2 regions of the Spirillospora sp. NPDC127506 genome follow, and region 2 is predicted to be linked to the other one. Evidence: riboswitches for the same ligand, from Rfam matches in the RefSeq annotation. Region 2 holds a riboswitch; the other holds the start of a gene.
The links. Region 2 has a riboswitch for thiamine pyrophosphate ahead of thiC (phosphomethylpyrimidine synthase ThiC). Riboswitches for the same ligand answer to the same signal wherever they lie in the genome.
Positions count from the first base shown of each region.

Region 1: linked by a shared signal. The riboswitch ahead of thiO (glycine oxidase ThiO) and the one ahead of thiC (phosphomethylpyrimidine synthase ThiC) in region 2 are both predicted to bind thiamine pyrophosphate.

Region 1 is NZ_JBEORG010000026.1:12,115-16,741, forward strand. Features, by position in the region: gene ABTW95_RS23310 (DMT family transporter) at 1-137, opposite strand, end outside; gene ABTW95_RS23315 (thiazole synthase) at 284-1,054, opposite strand; gene thiS (sulfur carrier protein ThiS) at 1,056-1,256, opposite strand; gene thiO (glycine oxidase ThiO) at 1,253-2,392, opposite strand; TPP riboswitch at 2,382-2,495, opposite strand; gene ABTW95_RS23330 (NAD(P)/FAD-dependent oxidoreductase) at 2,591-3,805, shown strand; gene ABTW95_RS23335 (Rv2175c family DNA-binding protein) at 3,887-4,261, shown strand; gene thiE (thiamine phosphate synthase) at 4,439-4,627, shown strand, end outside.
Region 2 is NZ_JBEORG010000050.1:4,567-9,193, reverse strand. Features, by position in the region: gene ABTW95_RS31250 (TetR/AcrR family transcriptional regulator) at 1-374, opposite strand, end outside; gene thiC (phosphomethylpyrimidine synthase ThiC) at 546-2,267, opposite strand; TPP riboswitch at 2,263-2,376, opposite strand; gene tsaA (tRNA (N6-threonylcarbamoyladenosine(37)-N6)-methyltransferase TrmO) at 2,466-2,888, shown strand; gene ABTW95_RS31235 (NUDIX hydrolase) at 2,952-3,473, opposite strand; gene clsA (cardiolipin synthase ClsA) at 3,552-4,241, shown strand; gene ABTW95_RS31225 (sugar phosphate nucleotidyltransferase) at 4,238-4,627, shown strand, end outside.

The DNA.
Region 1 (4,627 bases), on a different contig from region 2:
CCGAGGGCGAGCGCGCCGGGCCCGTACTCGGCGCCTGCACTGCGGATCGAGACGAAGGCGGACGCCCACAGCACCACCGTGACGGTGGCGGCGGCGACCGCGCGCCTGTCGACGCGACCCGGGTTCTCCTGCTGCATGTCACGCACCTTAGGTATGGGTCGTTTCCATGAACACCGAAGGAACGTGCCGGGTTGCGCGGCATGCCCGGGTGAACCCGCCCCAGTCTCGTCACAATGAGGTTTCAGGTCCAGCGAATATTCCTACAGTCAACCATTTAGCGTTGCTACGACGTGGCGAGGCCCTCGAACGGGGAGGACGCCTGCGCGTAGCGGCGCTTCGGGATCCGCCCGGCCAGCCGGGCGAGCCGTCCGCCCTCCACCGCGTGTCGCATCGCCGCGGCCATCCGCGCCGGGTGCTGCGCGCGGGTGACGGCGGTCGCGAGCAGGACGGCGTCGCAGCCCAGCTCCATGGCGAGCGCCGCGTCGGACGCGGTGCCGAGCCCGGCGTCCAGGATCACCGGGACGCCCGCCCGCTCGACGATCAGCTCGATGTTGTGCGGGTTGCGGATGCCGAGCCCCGACCCGATCGGCGAGCCGAGCGGCATCACGGCGGCGCACCCGATCTGCTCCAGGCGGTGCGCCAGCACCGGGTCGTCGTTGGTGTAGGGCAGCACGACGAAGCCGTCGTCGACGAGCTGCTCGGCGGCCTCCACCAGCTCGATCGGGTCGGGCAGCAGCGTGCGCTCGTCCGCGATCACCTCCAGCTTGACCCAGTCGGTGCCGAGCGCCTCCCGGGCCAGCTTCGCGGTGAGCACGGCCTCCCCGGCGGTGAAGCAGCCCGCCGTGTTCGGCAGCACCCTGATGCCGCACTCGGCGAGGACGTCCAGCACCGACCCGCGCGCGGCCGGGTCCACCCGCCGCATCGCGACCGTGGTCAGCTCCGTGCCGGACGCGGTCAGCGCCTCCCGCAGCACCCGCATGCTGGGCGCACCGCCCGTTCCCATGATCAGCCGCGAGCCCAGCTCCTCCCCGGCGATCACCAGCGGGTCGGACATCTCACCCTCCTTGCACGGCGGTCAGCACTTCCAGGCGGTCGTCGTCGCGGAGCGCCGTCGTCTCCCACGCCGAACGGCGGACGACCTCGCCGTTCAGCGCGGCGGCCACACCGGTCCGGGCCGCGGTGACGGACGCGACCGCGTCGGCCACGCTCGCGTCCTCCGGCAGCTCGCGCGGCTCGCCGTTGACGGTCACCTTCATGCGCCCACCTCGGAGAACCGGTCGGGGGCGAACGGCGCGGCGATCTCGGGGACGGGGCCGTCCAGCAGCATCGCGGACAGGATGTCGGCGCTCACCGGGGCCAGCAGGATGCCGTTGCGGAAGTGCCCGGTGCCGGCGAGCAGGCCGGGCAGCGCCGTCGGCCCCATCACCGGCGCGTTGTCCGGGGAGCCGGGGCGCAGCCCGGCGGTGACCTCGGCGAACTCCAGCTCGGTGATGCCGGGCAGCAGCTCGCGGGCGTCCCGCAGCAGCTCCCACAGCCCGCCCGCGGTGACCCGCGTGTCGAAGCCCATCTCCTCCTGGGTCGCGCCGAGGACGACCTCGCCGTCCGCGCGCGGCACCAGGTAGACCGACGAGCCCTTCACCAGCCCCCGCGTGGTCCGCTTGAGGAACGGCACGCGGGTGCGGAGCCGGATCACCTGGCCCTTCACCGGGCGGACGGGCGGGACGGTCCCGGGCGGCAGCCCTTCGAGGTCGCCCGACCACGGCCCGGCCGCGAGCAGGACCCGGTCGGCGCGGAGCACGGTCCCGTCGTCCAGCGCGACCCCGGCCGCCTTGCCGCCCTCGACGACGATCCGCACGGCCCGCCGGCGGACCAGCCGGACGCCGAGCCGCTCCACCGCCGCGAGCAGCGCCGCGGTGAGCCGGCGCGGGTCGATCGAGCCGTCCTCGGGGGCGAGCAGCCCGCCGCGCACGCCGGGCGCGAGCATCGGCTCCGCCCGCCGGCACTCCCGGCCGGTCAGCGCCTGCGCGGGGATGCCGAGGCTCTCCTGGAAGCGGCGCAGGTCGTCCAGGTACTTCAGGTCGTCGGCGTCGAACGCGACCTGGAGCAGCCCGTCGGTGCGGTGGCCGGTGTCCAGGCCGGTCAGCTCCTCCAGCTCCGCGACGAACCCGGCGTACCGGTCGCGGGACGCGAGACCGAGCCGCAGCAGCGGCTCCTCGCCGTAGGTCAGCTCGCTGACGGGGGTGAGCATGCCCGCCGCCACCGAGGAGGCGCCGCTCGCGGGCGCCGGGTCGACCAGCGTGACGGTGCGGTCCTTCGCCGGGGCGCCGCCCCCGGCGGTGCGCCAGGCGGTGGCGAGGCCGATGACCCCGGCTCCCACGATCACGACCTGCATTCGCGCTCCCTTCGCCGGCATGATCCGGATCAGGTCCGGCGGTCGGCGGCCCGTTCCAGCCGCCCTCTCAGCCCGGTCGCACCGGACTCCCGCGCTCTGTACTGGTTTATCCGGTTCCCACCTTACGACCTTGGTGCGGCCGTCCAACATCTGGACAGGTGTCCACCCGGAATTCGCGGCGCATTAGGCTGGCCAATCATGGAGAAGGTCATCGTCGTGGGCGGTGGGCTGGCCGGCGTGCGCGCCGTGGAGGCCCTGCGGAGCAAGGGGTACGAGGGCGCGCTGACGCTCGTGTCGGCGGAGCGGCACCGGCCCTACGACCGGCCGCCGCTGTCGAAGGCCGTCCTCGCGGGCGAGTCCGACGACACGACCGTCGACGCCGACTGGGACGCGCTGCGCTGCGAGCTGCTGCTCGGCGAGCGCGCCACCGCCCTGCGCCTGGACGGGCCGGGGCGCGGCGGCGTGCTCGCGTCCACGGCGGGCGACCTGCGGTTCGACGGGCTGGTCATCGCGACCGGCGCGGCCCCGGTCACGCTGCCGGGCGAGGGCCGCCAGCGCGTCCTGCGGACCATCGACGACGCCCGCGACCTGCGCTCCCGGCTGACCGCGGGCGCCCGCATCGTGATCGTCGGCGCGGGCTGGATCGGCGCCGAGGTCGCGACCACCGCCGCGAAGCGGGGCTGCCGCGTCACCGTCGTGGAGGCGGCCGACACCCCGCTCGCCAACGCGATCGGGCCCGAAGTGGGCGCGCTGACCGCCCCCTGGTACGCCGAGGCGGGCGTCGAGCTGCGCACCGGCGTCAAGGTCGCGGCCGTCGACGGCGGCGGCCTCGTGCTCGCCGGCGGAGGCCGGATCGACGCCGACGAGGTCGTGGCCGGCATCGGGGTCCGCCCGGAGGTGTCCTGGCTGGAGGGCTCGGGCCTGCTGGTGGAGCGCGGCGTGGTCACCGACGCCTCGTTCCGCGTCTACCACGGCGGGGAGGAGCCGGGCTCCCTCCGCCCGGACGTGGTGGCGGTCGGCGACTGCGCGGCCTGGTGGTCGCGGCGGTACGGGCGGCGGCTCCTCGTCGAGCACTGGGACACCGCGCTCAACGCCCCCGAGACCGCCGCCGCGGCCCTTCTCGGCGAGGACGCGTCGTACGACGCCGCCCCGTACTTCTGGTCCGAGCAGTTCGGGCGGATGGTGCAGTACGCGGGCAGCCACGCGGCGTCCGAGTGGCTGGTCCACCGCGGCGACCCGTCCGGCCGGAAGTGGGCCGCGGTGTGGCTGACCGGCGACCGCCTCGACGCGATCCTCACCGTCGGCAGGCCCCGTGACCTGGTGCAGGCGAGGCGGGTGATCGCCGCCGGGACGCCCGTTGACCCCGAGGCGATCGCCGACCCGGACGTCCCCGTCCGCCAGGCCGTCCGCTGACCGCGATCGCGGCGGGAAGCCGACGGCTGTCCAGGGGGTTTGAGATTTCCGGCGGCGTGGTAGCAAGGGGGCGTGACGCAGATGCACGCAACCGTTGACAGCGCACTCGACCCCCGGACCGACGCCCTCGCCGGCGAATGGCTCACCCTCCGCGAGACCGCGGAGCGGCTCGGGATCAAGCCCAACCGGATCAAGCAGCTCGTCCACGAGCACCGGATCCTCGCGGTGCGCCGGAACGGGGAGCCGATGGTGCCCGCGGCCTTCATCAAGGACGGCCAGGTCATCAAGGGCCTCCCCGGCACGCTCACCCTCCTGTCGGACGCCGGGTTCGACGACGTGGAGACCATCCGCTGGCTGTTCACCGCCGACGACACCCTTCCGGGGACGCCCGTCGAGGCGCTCACCGAGAACCGGGGGACCGAGGTCCGGCGCAGGGCGCAGGCGCTCGCGTTCTGACCCGGCGGCCCGGCCGGGACGACGCACGTCTGAGACAAGGCACAGCCGAGACAGGCACATCCGAGACAGGCACATCTGAGACAGAGCACGTGACACGATCGCGGGGGCGCGCGCCGGGACCCTCCGCCGCGCGCCCCCGCGATCCCGCATGACCCCGTGAAAGGACGTTCCCCGGCCGTGTCCAGGCATCTCCCCTCCGAACGCGCCGTCGCGCTGCGCGCCCGGCTCAGCCGAGCCCGCCTCTACCTCTGCACCGACGCGCGGGAGCGGCAGGGAGACCTGCCCGAGTTCCTCGACGCCGTCCTCGCGAACGGCGTCGACATCGTCCAGCTCCGCCAGAAGGGGCTGGAGGCCAGGGACGAGATG
Region 2 (4,627 bases):
GGCCGCCCGTCCCGCAGCGACACCACCGCCGACGCGGCCAGCCCCCGGAACACCGTCACCCGCGCCATGAACGTCCGCAGCCAGGTCATCAGCGCCTCGCCGGGCGCGGGCGCGACCATCAGGTCGCGGGCCGCCGCGGCGAGCTCCTCGTAGGCGTCGGCGAGCAGCGCCTCCAGGAGGTGCTGGCGGGTCGGGAAGTGGCGGTAGAGCGTCCCGATGCCGACGCCGGCGGTGCGGGCGACGCCCTCCAGGGACGCGCCGGCCCCCTCGCGCTGGAACGTCTCGCGGGCCGCGGCGAGCAGCCGCGCCCGGTTGCGGCGCACGTCGGCGCGCACCGCGCGGGCGGGGGCCGTCGGCGTGTCGTCGCTGGTCACGTGGGTCCTCGGTCCTTTCCCGGCGGGTATGGGCCTGCGGCGATTCGGGGGGATCCGCGGCTTTGGAACGGTCCCTCGATACTATCCGCGCCGGGCCGCCCGTTCCGCGCCGGGAGGGGCCGGCCCGCCGCGGCCGGTGCCGCGGCGGGCCTGCGCCGACCTGCGCCGACGTCAGGACGGGCCGGGGGAGACGGGCAGCTGCACCCGCCCGCCCGCGGCGCGGAACTCCGCCGCCTTCTCCCGCATCCCGGCGGCGAGGGCCGCCTCGCCGTCCAGCCCGCGCTCGTCGGCGTACCGCCGGACGTCCCGGGTGATCTTCATCGAGCAGAAGTGCGGGCCGCACATCGAGCAGAAGTGCGCGGTCTTCGCCGGGGCCGCCGGGAGCGTCTCGTCGTGGAACGCGCGTGCCGTGTCCGGGTCGAGGGACAGGTTGAACTGGTCCTCCCACCGGAAGTCGAACCGCGCCTCCGACAGCGCGTCGTCCCACGCCCGCGCCCCCGGATGGCCCTTGGCCAGGTCGGCGGCGTGGGCGGCGATCTTGTAGGCGATGACGCCCGCCTTCACGTCCTCGCGGTCCGGCAGCCCGAGGTGCTCCTTCGGGGTGACGTAGCAGAGCATCGCGGTCCCGTGCCAGCCGATCATCGCGGCGCCGATCGCCGAGGTGATGTGGTCGTAGCCGGGCGCGATGTCGGTGGTCAGCGGGCCGAGCGTGTAGAACGGCGCCCCGTCGCACCACTCCTGCTGCAGGTCGACGTTCTCCTTGATCTTGTGCATCGGGACGTGGCCGGGCCCCTCGTTCATCACCTGGTTGCCGTGCTCGGCCGCGATCCGCGTCAGCTCGCCCTGCGTGCGCAGCTCGGCGAACTGCGCCTCGTCGTTGGCGTCCGCGATGCAGCCGGGGCGCAGGCCGTCCCCGAGGGACCAGGTGACGTCGTAGGCGGCGAAGATCTCGCACAGCTCCCGGAAGTGCGTGTACAGGAAGTTCTCCTCGTGGTGCGCGAGGCACCACGCCGCCATGATCGAGCCGCCCCGCGACACGATGCCCGTCTTGCGCCGCGCGGTCAGCGGCACGTACCGCAGCAGGACCCCCGCGTGGACGGTCATGTAGTCGACGCCCTGCTCGGCCTGCTCGATCACCGTGTCGCGGAACAGGTCCCAGGTCAGCTCCGCGGGGTCGCCGCCCGCCTTCTCCACCGCCTGGTACAGCGGGACGGTCCCGACCGGCACCGGCGAGTTGCGCAGGATCCACTCCCGCGTCGTGTGGATGTCCCGGCCGGTGGACAGGTCCATGATCGTGTCGGCGCCCCACCGGGTCGCCCAGGTCATCTTCTCGACCTCGTCCTCGATCGAGGACGCCACCGCCGAGTTGCCGATGTTCGCGTTCACCTTCACGAGGAAGTTCCGCCCGATGACCATCGGCTCGATCTCGGGGTGGTTGACGTTCGCGGGCAGCACCGCCCGGCCGGCGGCCAGCTCGTCCCGGACGAACTCCGGGCGCACGCCCTCCCGCAGCGCCGCGAACTCCATCTCCGGCGTGATCTCGCCCCGCCGCGCGTACGCGCGCTGCGTCACCGCGCCGCCGGTCGCGCGCCGCGGCCGGCGGGGCGGGAAGTCCTCCCGCGCGGGCGCCCGCCGCCCGTCGTCCCCGGGCCGCGCCGGGCGCCCCTCGTACGGCGCGGTGTCGCCCCGCTCGGCGATCCACGCCTCCCGCAGCGCAGGCAGCCCCCGCCGGACGTCGACCTCCCGCGCCGGATCGGTGTACGGCCCCGACGTGTCGTACAGGACGACGACATCGCCGTTGGTCAGCGGCACCTCCCGCATCGGGACCCGGAGGTCCGGCCGCGACCCCTGCAGGTAGGTCTTGCGGGCAGCTGGAACCACACGTTGTGTCATGACGACTCGATCTCTCCCTACGCCGGCATTACCCGGTCAGGTTCATGCGGTCAGCGGCCGTCCCAGCCGCTATCTCAGCCCGGTTCGCCGGGCACCCGCGATCTGTCGCCCCCGACGCTAACCCGCGGCACCCCGGTTGCCGCAACCGCCGCCTCCGGGGTAGAACGCGCCCGCGCGAGGCCCTGAGAGGATCGGGGCATGTTCGACCCTCACCAGGAGTACACGCTGACCCCGGTCGGCCATGTCTCGTCCGCGCTGACCGACCGCGAGTCCGCGCCCAAGCAGGGGACCGAGGGCGCGCCCGAGGCATGGCTGGTCTTCGAGCCGGCCGTGCTCCCGGCGCTGGAGGGCCTCCGCCCGGGCGACCGGGTCTTCGTGCTGACGTGGCTGCACCTGTCGCCCCGGGACGTCCTGCGCGTCCACCCGCGCGACGACCCGTCCACCCCGATGCGCGGGGTGTTCGCGACGCGCTCCCCGGACCGCCCCAACCCGATCGGCCTGCACCCGGTCGAGGTCCTGGAGGTGACGGGCCGCTGCGTCCGCGTCAGCGGCCTGGAGGCCCTCGACGGCACCCCGATCGTGGACGTGAAACCGATCCTCGCCTGCGAACCCGGCGGGTAGGCCGCCGGGCCGGGGGAGCGCGGCGGGTTCGCGGTCGCCGCCCGCCCCCCGCCCGCCGCGCCGTCAGCCCGCGGTGACGAGGTAGAGCAGGCCCGCCAGCGTCGAGGCCGAGCCGATCTCCCCGCGCGCGGCGCGCGCGGGGACCGACGCCAACGGGACCCACTCGATCCGCTCGGCCTCCACGTCGGTCGGCGCCCCGACCCGCTCGGCGCCGTCCGCCCGGTAGATGTGATAAACGCCATCGTGGACGCCGGGTGACGGCCGCACGTCGAGCAGGTGCCGGACGGTCCCCGCGCGGTATCCGGTCTCCTCGACCAGCTCCCGCGCGGCCGCCTCGCCGGGGTCTTCGCCCGGTTCGACTCGTCCGCCGGGAATCTCCCAACCCCACTGGTCGGTGATGAACCGGTGCCGCCAGATCAGCAGCACCCGGCCCTCCCCGTCGACCGCCGCGACGCCCGCCGCGGGCCGCACCCGCACGAGATGATGGTCGAACCGGCGCCCGTCCGGGAGTTCGACATCGGCCAGCCGCACGTCCATCCAGGGGCTGTCGTAGACCGACCTCTCCCCGTAGACCGTCCATCTCATGGATGGACGCTATCGGGGCCTTTCAAACCCTTACCGGTAGGGTCAGGATCAAGGGGACCAGGGGAGGCGATCGCGTCGGTGAGCACACTGCAGGAGGCCCCGCAGGACCGGATCTTCACGGTGCCCAACGTGCTGAGCGTGGCACGGCTCGTGGGCGTCCCGCTGTTCCTGTGGCTGGTCTTGGCCGAGGCGGACGGGTGGGCGATCGGCGTGCTGGTGTTCGCCGGCCTGTCCGACTGGCTGGACGGCAAGCTGGCGCGCGCGCTGAACCAGACCAGCAAGCTCGGCACGGTGCTCGACCCGGCCGCCGACCGCCTCTACATCCTCGCCACGCTGATCGGGCTCACCATCCGCGACATCATCCCGCTGTGGCTGGTGGTGCTGCTCGTCGCCCGGGAGTTCGCGATCCTGCCGATCGCGCCGATCGTCCGGCGGCTCGGGTACGGCGGCACGCTGCCCGTCCACTTCATCGGCAAGGCGGGCACCATGTGCCTGCTGTACGCCTTCCCGCTGCTGCTGCTGGGCGACCACGACGGCGGCGCGGCGACCGCGGCGAAGGTCGCCGGCTGGTCCTTCGCCATCTGGGGGACGGGCCTGTACTGGTGGGCGGCCGTCCTCTACTGGACGCAGACGCGGCAACTGGTGCTGGCCGGCCGCGACTCGCCCCCGGCCCCCGGGCCGGACGCCGCGCGCGCACCGGACGACCGGCGCGATCCGGGCGCGGACCCGCCGGCCGGCGACCAGAAGGGAGCTGAGACCCCCCGATGAAGGCCGTCGTGATGGCGGGAGGCGAGGGGACGCGGCTGCGTCCGATGACCGCCAACCAGCCCAAGCCGCTGCTGCCGCTCGTCAACCGGCCGATCATGGAGCACGTGCTCCGGCTGCTGAAGCGGCACGGGTTCACCGAGACCGTGGTCACCGTCCAGTTCCTGGCCGCGCTGATCCGCAACTACTTCGGCGACGGCGAGGAGCTCGGCATGTCGCTGAGCTACGCGACGGAGGAGATCCCGCTCGGCACCGCCGGCAGCGTCAAGAACGCCGAGGAGGCGCTGCGCGACGACCGGTTCCTCGTGATCTCGGGGGACGCGCTCACCGACATCGACCTCACCGACATGGTGCGGTTCCACAAGGAGAACGACGCGCTCGTCACCATC